Regions from separate parts of the Erwinia sp. E602 genome, predicted to be linked through region 1. Evidence: predicted binding sites of a transcription regulator. Region 1 holds the regulator's gene; each other region holds the start of a gene.
The links. Region 1 encodes PhoB, which activates phosphate uptake and scavenging genes when phosphate is short. Its sites were predicted from a motif close to CTGTCATAAAACTGNCNNAT; they were not measured.

Region 1 (3,275 bases):
GGCCGTTGCTCAGCGTTTCCGCCTCGCGCTGCAGGATGCGCAGCATCAGCGGCACGTCGACCTTCTCCTGCAGATCCAGCGTCGGCGCCGCTTCGATGCGCGACAACGTCAGCAGCTGGCTGACCAGGCTGTCCATGCGTTTCGCCTGCTCCTGCATGGTGTGCAGGGCCTTATCACGCAGGCTGCCCTCCAGCACCGAATCGTTCATCATCTCCAGGTAGCCCTGCAGTACCGTCAGCGGCGTGCGCAGTTCGTGGCTGACGTTGGCGAAGAAGTTACGCCGCGCGCCTTCCAGCTGGTGCTTCTGGGTCACGTCGCGGGCCACCATCAGCCACTGCCCTTCGGTGTAAGGCATCACGCGGAACTCAAGGTGGCGCTGGTTATTGAGGATCAGGGTGAGAGGACGGGAGAAATCGCGCTGGCGCAGGTAGCGGGTAAATTCAGGATAACGCAGCAGGTTGAGGATATTCTGCCCGTTGTCCTCCGGCCAGCGCAGGTTCAGCAGCTGCTGGGCGAGACCGTTACACCAGAAAATGGTGCCCTCTTCGGTGGTCAGCACCACCGCATCCGGCAGCGATTCCGCCCCGCTGCGAAAGCGTTTAATCAGATGCCCCAGCTCGCGACGGCGACGACGGTTACGCGCCTGCATCTGATACAGGCCGTAAAACAGCGGTTCCCAGCTGCCGCGCCCGCTCGGCGGCGTCATGCTGCGATCCACCCACAGCCAGTGGGAAAGCCGGAGTAAATTGTTGAAATGAAAACCCAGCACGCAGAGCACTGAGACCAACAGCAGCCAGGGCAGCCAGCCCGTCAGCAGCCCGATAAAAACGGCGGGCAGGCTGGCGAGCAGCAGCTCAAGCAATAATCTCTTCCAGGAGAGGCGTTCCAACACGGTTCAGACTCCAGCATGAACACTCAATAGCGGGCAGAGAAACGATAACCTGTTCCGCGAACCGTTTGCACCATGCGATCGTGCCCGGTCAGTTCCAGCGCCTTGCGCAGCCGGCGAATATGCACGTCAACGGTGCGATCTTCAACGTAAACGTTAGTTCCCCACACGTGGTTTAGCAACTGCTCACGGCTGTAGACGCGCTCGGGGTGGGTCATAAAGAAGTGCAGCAGTTTGTACTCGGTCGGCCCCATCTCCAGCGGCTGGGTGTCGGACATCACCCGGTGCGAGGAGGGATCGAGGCTAAGCCCCTGAATTTCAATCACCTCCTCCACCGCCATCGGGGAGATGCGGCGCATCACGGCTTTAATGCGTGCCACCAGCTCCTTCGGCGAGAACGGCTTGGTAATGTAATCATCCGCGCCCACTTCCAGCCCGCGCACGCGGTCTTCCTCTTCACCGCGCGCGGTCAGCATCATCACCGGAATATCGCGGGTCATCGCTTCACGCTTAAGATGTTTGATAAACTGAATTCCGGAACCGCCGGGTAACATCCAGTCCAGCAGAATCAAATCGGGCCAGGGTTCGATCAACAGGCTGACCGCGCTGTCATAATCCTCAGCTTCGATTGGCTGGTAGTCATTTTGCTCAAGAACGAAACACAACATCTCGCGGATTGGGGCTTCATCTTCTACTACCAGAATGCGCTTAGCCATTATTGCTCCTGCTCGGGTGACAAAAAGTCACGGGTTTATGCGGCGCCATTATGCGTCAGTTTTATGACACTTTTATGAAAAAAGCACCCGATAAATGACAGTTCACTGCGGCCCCACAGCCCACGGGTTATCAATGGTTTGCCAGCGGTACAATGTTTATAATCAGTCTCACGCTTTTCCGCCATGCAGGGAGTTTCATGCGCATCATTCATACCGCCGACTGGCATCTCGGGCAGTTTTTTTATACCAAAAGCCGGGCAGCCGAACATCAGGCCTTTCTTGACTGGCTGCTGGAGCAGGCCGAGGAGCAGCAGGCGGATGCCATTATCGTCGCAGGCGATATTTTCGACACGGGTTCACCGCCCAGCTATGCCCGCGAGCTGTACAACCGCTTTATCGTCAGGCTGCAACCCACCGGCTGCCAGCTGATCGTGCTGGGCGGCAACCATGACTCCGTCGCCATGCTCAACGAATCCCGCGAGCTGCTGGCCTGCCTGAATACCCGGGTGATAGCCGCCGCCGGTGACGACATCGCCGGGCAGGTGCTGCTGCTCAACCAGCGCGACGGGCAGGCCGGCGCGCTGCTGTGCGCCATTCCGTTCCTGCGGCCGCGCGATATCCTGCACAGCCAGAGCGGGCAGTCGGGGCGCGAGAAGCAGCTCAGCCTGCTGGAGGCGATCGCCGGACACTATCAGCAGTGCTGGCAGGAGGCGCTGGCCCGGCGTGAGGCCCTCGGCGTGACGCTGCCGATTATTGCCACCGGTCACCTGACCACCCTCGGCGTCACCAAAAGTGACGCGGTGCGCGATATCTACATCGGCACGCTCGACGCGTTTCCGGCCGACGCGTTTCCGCCCGCCGACTATATCGCCCTCGGCCATATTCACCGCGCCCAACGCATCGCCAACAGCGAGCATATCCGCTACAGCGGATCGCCCATCCCGCTAAGCTTCGATGAGCTCGGTAAGGAAAAGAGCGTCTTTCTTGTTGATTTCTCTCAGGGAAAACTCAGCAGCGTCACCCCGCTGGCCATCCCCGCGTTTCAGCCGATGCAGATGATCAAAGGGTCGCTGGCGGAGATTGAACAGCAGCTGGCCGCCGTGCAGCCGCACCCGAGCGGCAGGCCGGTCTGGCTGGATATTGAGATCGTCACCGACACCTGGCTGAGCGACCTGCAGCGCCATATTCAGCAGCTGACCGAAGCGCTGCCGGTCGAGGTGATTCTGCTGCGCCGCAGCCGCGAACAGCGGGAGAAAAACCTTGCCCGCCAGCAGAACGAAACCCTGAGCGAGCTGAGCGTGGAAGAGGTGTTCGCCCGCCGCCTGGCGCTGGAAGAGGAAGCCCCGGAGCGGCTGGCACGCGCCGGCGTGCTGTTTGCGCAGACCCTGGAAGCGGTGCGCCACGAGGAACAGCCATGAAAATACTCACCCTGCGGTTTAAAAATCTCAACTCCCTCAAGGGCGAGTGGAAGATCGACTTCAGCGCAGAGCCCTTTGCCAGCAACGGGTTGTTTGCCATCACCGGCCCGACCGGGGCCGGCAAAACCACCCTGCTGGATGCGATCTGCCTGGCGCTGTACCACGAAACACCGCGCCTGAAGGGCATCACCCAGTCGCAGAACGACCTGATGACCCGCGATACGGCGGATTGCCTGGCCGAGGTGGAGTTTG
Region 2 (3,275 bases), 1.3 Mb from region 1:
AGCCAACCATGGTGCCCAGCGACAGCGCCAGCGCCACGGCGAGAATAATCCACACCGGGGCATACTCAACGGTATTCAGCAGGTCGCCCTTCAGCTTGTTGAGGAAGCGTTTCTCATCAGCCGGGGTTTCCGGCAGCTTAGCGGCTTTCTCAGCGGTATCAGAGATGCACATCAGCAGGCGACGCAGCTGGCTGCGCTGGTCGACGTTAAGCGCATCATAGCTGGACAGATTGTTCAGCAGCCCCTGCGCGCGCTGGATGGCCGGCAGTGCCCGCGCCGCATCACAGTGGAAATCATGCGGCCCTGAGCGTACCTCTTCCGGCGTCGGCAGCGCCGGTGGTGCCATCTGAATGATATGGGTCAGCGAGGCGGCGTTCTGCTGGTAATACTGCTCCAGATGGTTGACCGCATCCCGGGTACGGGTGATGTCATAACCGGTGGAGTTCATATTCACCACGAAGCCCGCCGGAGCCACGCCGATCAGCACCAGCATAATCAGACCAATGCCTTTCTGACCGTCGTTAGCGCCGTGCGAATAGCTGACGCCAATCGCCGACACGATCAGCGCGATACGCGTCCAGAACGGCGGCTTTTTCTTGCCGTCGATCTTTTCCCGCTCGGCCGGGGTCATATGAATACGCTGACGCTTGATGCTGCCGCTCCAGAAACGACGCAGCAGATACACCAGGCCGCCGGCGACCACCAGGCCAACGATCGGCGAGATAATCAGCGACATAAAGATGCCGATCATTTTCGGTACGTTCAGCGCATCCACCACCGAGGTGCCGGTCAGCAGCGCGTTGGTCAGGCCGATACCGATAATGGCACCAATCAGGGTATGGGAGCTGGAGGCCGGTAACCCAAAATACCAGGTACCGAGATTCCAGATAATAGCAGCCAGCAGCATGGAAAAGACCATCGCCAGCCCGTGGGCCGATCCAACGTTAAGCAGCAGATCGGTGGGCAGCAGATGGACGATCGCGTAAGCCACGCTTAAGCCGCCCAACAGTACCCCGAAGAAGTTAAATACCCCGGCCATCACCACCGCTAACTGCGATCGCATTGCTCGGGTATAGATAACGGTTGCCACCGCGTTGGCCGTGTCGTGGAAGCCGTTAATCGCTTCGTAGACCAGCACAAACAGCAGAGCAAGAACCAGTAACAGGCCGGTATGGAAATCAAGACCAGCAAACAGATGTAGCATAAGCGTTACGCCATTTTGGAGGACATGAACGCGGCGCATTATCTGCGACAACCCGTGCCGGGGGAAAGGGAAATATAGACTTTTTTTGACATTACTCTGTCAGTTGTGTGACAGCTTGCGATGAAATCGCTGTCAAATCACTAAGTTACAAATTGTTACCGCCGCCTTTTTACCCGGAAGCTGGTATCGCCGCCGTCAACTCACTACAATCAGCGTTTTTAGCGGTTTTGGCCGGGGTGAGCAGTGGAAAAGTTTGACGTGATCGTGATTGGTGCCGGTGCGGCCGGGATGTTCTGCGCCGCACAGGCGGGTCAGAAAGGGCGTCGCGTACTGCTGCTGGATAACGGTAAAAAGGCCGGGCGCAAAATCCTGATGTCCGGCGGCGGCCGCTGTAACTTTACCAATCTCTACACCGAACCGGCGGCCTATCTCTCTGCTAACCCGCATTTCTGCAAGTCGGCGCTGGCGCGTTACACCCAGTGGGACTTTATCGATCTGATCAACCGCCACGGCATCGCCTGGCACGAAAAGACCCTCGGCCAGCTGTTCTGTGACGACTCGGCGCAGCAGGTGGTCGATCTGCTGCTGAAGGAGTGCGAGGCGGGCAACGTCAGCGTGCGCCTGCGCAGCGAGGTGCTGGCGGTGACCCGTGATGACGCCGGTTATACCCTGCAGCTGAACGGCGCGGAGGTGCGGGCGGAGAAGCTGGTGATCGCCAGCGGCGGCCTGTCGATGCCGGGGCTGGGCGCATCACCGTTTGGCTATAAAATAGCCGAGCAGTTTGGCCTGAAGGTGCTGCCCACCCGCGCAGGCCTGGTGCCGTTTACCCTGCACAAGCCGCTGCTGGAACAGCTGCAAATTCTCTCCGGCGTGTCGGTGCCGTCGGTGATGACCGCCGAAGACGGCACGGTATTTAAAGAGGCGCTGCTGTTCACCCACCGCGGCCTCTCCGGGCCGGCGGTGCTGCAGCTCTCCAGCTACTGGCTGCCCGGCGAATTTGTCACCATCGACCTGTCGCCGCAGCAGAGCCTCGACGCCTTTATCAATGAAGAGCGCAGCCAGCACCCGAATCTTAGCCTGAAAAACAGCCTGGCGAAAATCCTGCCCAAACGACTGGTCGAGTGCCTGCAGCAGCTCGGCACGCTGCCGGAGTGTACCCTGAAACAGCTGAACAGCCGCCAGCAGGCGGAGCTGGCCGGCACCCTGCACCAGTGGCGGGTGCAGCCGAACGGCACCGAGGGCTACCGCACCGCCGAAGTGACGCTGGGCGGCGTTGATACCAGCCAGCTCTCCTCCAAAACCATGGAGGCGCGCGACGTGCCGGGGCTGTACTTTATCGGCGAAGTGGTGGACGTCACCGGCTGGCTGGGCGGCTATAACTTCCAGTGGGCGTGGAGCTCGGCCTGGGCGTGTGCGCAGGCGCTGTAACGACCAGAAAATCATCTGCTGTAGCGTTCTGACGCTCACTAACAGCCTGCCCAGGCCACGCCTGTAGCAGACTGATTGTGCCAGCACCGTCACGCCATCACCGGAGATCGTCACCATGAAGAAGCGGGATTTTATTACCCAGGATCTGCTGAGTAAGATTTATCAGGCGGCTCCTGGCCCGCTGCATAAGCTCCCCGGCGAGCGGGAGCTGGCGGAAGAGTATGGCGTCTCGCGCCATACGGTGCGCGCCGCGCTGAAGAAGCTGGTCAGCATCGGCATTATCCGGGTGGTACAGGGCTCGGGTATTTTTGTCAGCGAAAACGCCCGCAGCAATCCGCTGGTCTATAACTCAATTACGGAAAAGCGCTTCGATCAGATGCGCTACCGCCTGCTCAGCCTGCACAAGCGCCTGCCGGATAAAGATCAGCAGCAGGTGTTTGGCATCGGTGAAAATGAGTGGCTGTGGTACTTCTGCCGCCTGCGCTACGTGGACGAGCGCTGCACGCAAATTGAGACTTCAAGCCTGCCGCTTTCCCGTTTCCCGGACCTGACCCAGCAGGTGACTGAAAGCTCACTACAGCAGTATGCGATTGCCAGAGGCGACACCCTGTCGCACTTCCTCACCCATTATCAGGCGGTAGCG
Region 3 (3,275 bases), 1.4 Mb from region 1:
GCGGCTTCCACCAGCGATTTCGGGATCGACTGCAGCGCGGCGAAGAAGAACAGGAAGTTGTAGCTCATCTGCTGCCAGATCGACGCCAGAACGATCAGAAACATCGCCTGGCCGCTGTTCTGCGCGTAGTTCCAGTTGTAGCCCCACTGGTTCAGCAGGTGGCTGAACAGGCCGAGGCCGGGGTTAAACAGGAACATCCACAATACCGCCGCCACCACCGGTGCCACCGCATAGGGCAGCAGCAGCAGGGTCTGGTAGAGTTTTTTCAGCCGTACGACGTGATCGACCAGCGCCGCCAGCAGCAGCGAGAAGGTCATACCGCAGACGGTAACCAGCCCGCTGAACTTGATGGTGGTCCAGAAGGACTCGAGGTAGTACGGGTCGCTGAACAGCCGTTTAAAGTTCTCCAGCCCGACGAAGGTGCTGGAGATGCCGAACGGATCGAGGTTCTGCAGCGAGTACCACAGCGCCTCGCCGGCCGGCCAGAGAAAGAAGATCGCGGTAATCAGCAGCTGCGGCAGCACTAACAGATAGGGTAGCGCGCTGGTGCGGAAAACGGGACGGGGTTGGGACATAGTTGAACTCCGAAAAGCACATCGGGCGGCATTGCTGCCGCCCGTTAGCCGGATTGCTCCGGCCCCAGCGAATACTTACTTCGTCTGCTGTTCGAAACGGCGCAGCAGCTCATTACCACGCTTCACGGCGTTATCCAGCGCAGCCTGCGGGGTCTGCTTGCCGGTCCATACGCCTTCCAGCTCTTCGTCCACGATGGTACGGATCTGCGGCATATTGCCCAGACGCATGCCTTTGGTGAACGGCAGCGGATCTTTGTTCAGCATCTGACGGGTGGCGGTATCGGCACCCGGGTTCTTGTCGTAGAAGCCCTGCTGTTTGGTCAGCTCATAGGCGGCGGTAGTGATCGGCAGGTAGCCGGTTTTCTGGTGCCACTCGGCGGCGATTTCCGGGGTAGCCAGGAACTGCATAAACTCGGCCGCGCCCTTGTAGGTCGCCGCGTCTTTGCCCTTCATCACCCACAGGCTGGCTCCGCCGATAATGGCGTTCTGCGGCGCGTTCGGTACGGTCTCATCGTACGGCATCATGCCAACGCCGAAGTTGAATTTAGCGTACTTACGGATGTCGGCCAGCGAGCCGGAGGAGGCGGTGGTGATAGCGCAGTCGCCGTTGTAGAACTTGGACGTCGACTCATCTTTACGGCCGAAGTAGGTGAAATCACCCTTCTTGTTCAGATCCTCCAGCAGCTGGATATGGCGTACCTGCACCGGCTTGTTGAACTCCAGCACCGCGTCGGTACCGTCGAAGCCGTTGTTTTTGGTCGCCACCGGCAGGCCGTGCCAGGCGCTGAAGTTCTCAATCTGGATCCAGCCCTGCCAGCCGCTGGCGTAACCACAGCTCATGCCCGCTTTACGCAGCGCGTCGGTGTCTTTCGCCAGCTCCTGCCAGGTTTTTGGCGGCTGGTCCGGGTTCAGGCCGGCTTTCTTAAAGGCGTCTTTGTTGTAGTACAGCACCGGGGTGGAGCTGTTAAACGGCTGCGAAATCAGCTGGCCGTTGCTGTCGCTGTAGTAACCGGCCACCGCAGGTACGAACTGCTTAGGGTCCATCGCGATACCGGCATTTTTAAACACTTCATGCACCGGTACGATCGCTTTTGAGGCCATCATGGTGGCGGTGCCCACTTCATACACCTGCAGCAGCGCCGGTGCTTTGCCGGTGCGCACGGCGGCGATGCCGGCGGCCAGGCTCTGCTCGTAGTTGCCCTTATAGGCCGGTACGATTTTGTAATCCGGGTGCGTTTCATTAAAACGCTTAGCCAGTGAGTCCACCTCAACGCCCAGCTCGCCTTCCATCGAGTGCCAGAACGGAATTTCGGTAGCAGCCAGTGCGCTGCCGCTAAAGGTCAGACCCAGCACGAGGCTGAGTGCGGTACGACGGAATGCGGTAGATGACATATCGGTTTCCTGTGCCCGTTTTAATGATGCGCGATTCCGCGCACTGTGTGAGTCGGCAAGTAACATGCCACGGCTGAATGACAGATTAATAATAGATATATGTCAGAAATGTGACGGGCGGATGACGGGAAAGTCGGCGCGGGACTACAAAACTGGGACGAGAGTAACAACTTTACGCAATAGCGGAGAGATGACGATCACAGAATTAAAACGAAGATGTACGCACGATCGGCACAAAAAGGGGCAGCCAGAGCGGCTGCCCGCAATCACTTAGCCGCCCAGGTAGGCGCTGCGCACCGCCTCATTGGCCAGCAGCGCGTCACCGGTGTCTTCGAGCACCACATGACCGTTTTCGAGCACGTAGCCACGGTCGGCCAGCTTCAGCGCCTGGTTAGCATTCTGCTCCACGAGGAAAATGGTCATGCCTTCCTGACGCAGCTGTTCGATGGTGTCGAAAATCTGCTGAATGATGATCGGAGCCAGCCCGAGCGAGGGTTCGTCCAGCAGCAGCAGGCGCGGCTGGCTCATCAGCGCACGGCCGATGGCCAGCATCTGCTGCTCACCGCCGGACATGGTGCCGGCGCGCTGCACGCGACGCTCCCACAGGCGCGGGAACAGTTCGTAAACGCGCTTAATGCGCTGCTGATACTGCTGGCGCTCGGCAAAGAAACCGCCCATCGCCAGGTTCTCTTCCACCGTCATCCGTGAAAAAACGCGGCGCCCTTCCGGCACGATAGCGATCGCTTCACGCATAATGCGCGCCGTCTGCCAGTCGGTAATGTCTTTGCCGTCGAAGGTAACGGTGCCCTGAGTAGCACGCGGTTCGCCGCACAGGGTGCCGAGGATGGTGGTTTTCCCCGCCCCGTTGGCCCCGATCAGGGTGACGATTTCACCCTGACTGATGTGCAGGCTGACGTTGTGCAGCGCCTGGATTTTACCGTAGTGGGTGCTGATATTGTTCAGGGACAGCATTGGGTTACTCATATTAAGCCTCCCCGAGGTAAGCGCGGATCACGTCCGGGTTATTGCGGATCTCGTCCGGCGTGCCGTTGGCCAGCGGCGTGCCCTGGTTCACCACGTAGATGCGATCGGAAATGCCCATCACCAGTTTCATATCGTGTTCAATCAACAGTACCGAGACCTTATGTTCCCCGCGCAGTTCGGCGATAAGCTCGTCCAGCTCGTGGGTCTCTTTCGGGTTAAGACCGGCCGCCGGTTCATCCAGCATCAGAATTTCCGGGCGGGTCACCATACAGCGGGCGATCTCCAGCCGGCGCTGCTGGCCGTAGGCGAGGTTGCCGGCCTGGC

Region 2: the regulator PhoB is predicted to act here: its motif matches at 1,299-1,318, upstream of pitA (inorganic phosphate transporter PitA).
Region 3: the regulator PhoB is predicted to act here: its motif matches at 2,065-2,084, upstream of ugpB (sn-glycerol-3-phosphate ABC transporter substrate-binding protein UgpB).

Annotation. Positions count from the first base shown of each region.
Region 1 covers NZ_CP046582.1:3,762,703-3,765,977, forward strand. The annotation lists gene phoR (phosphate regulon sensor histidine kinase PhoR) at 1-892, opposite strand, end outside; gene phoB (phosphate response regulator transcription factor PhoB) at 916-1,605, opposite strand; gene sbcD (exonuclease subunit SbcD) at 1,803-3,023, shown strand; gene GKQ23_RS18855 (AAA family ATPase) at 3,020-3,275, shown strand, end outside.
Region 2 covers NZ_CP046582.1:208,161-211,435, forward strand. The annotation lists gene pitA (inorganic phosphate transporter PitA) at 1-1,204, opposite strand, end outside; gene GKQ23_RS02330 (NAD(P)/FAD-dependent oxidoreductase) at 1,448-2,632, shown strand; gene GKQ23_RS02335 (GntR family transcriptional regulator) at 2,748-3,275, shown strand, end outside.
Region 3 covers NZ_CP046582.1:279,273-282,547, reverse strand. The annotation lists gene ugpA (sn-glycerol-3-phosphate ABC transporter permease UgpA) at 1-575, opposite strand, end outside; gene ugpB (sn-glycerol-3-phosphate ABC transporter substrate-binding protein UgpB) at 651-1,967, opposite strand; gene livF (high-affinity branched-chain amino acid ABC transporter ATP-binding protein LivF) at 2,238-2,951, opposite strand; gene livG (high-affinity branched-chain amino acid ABC transporter ATP-binding protein LivG) at 2,953-3,275, opposite strand, start outside.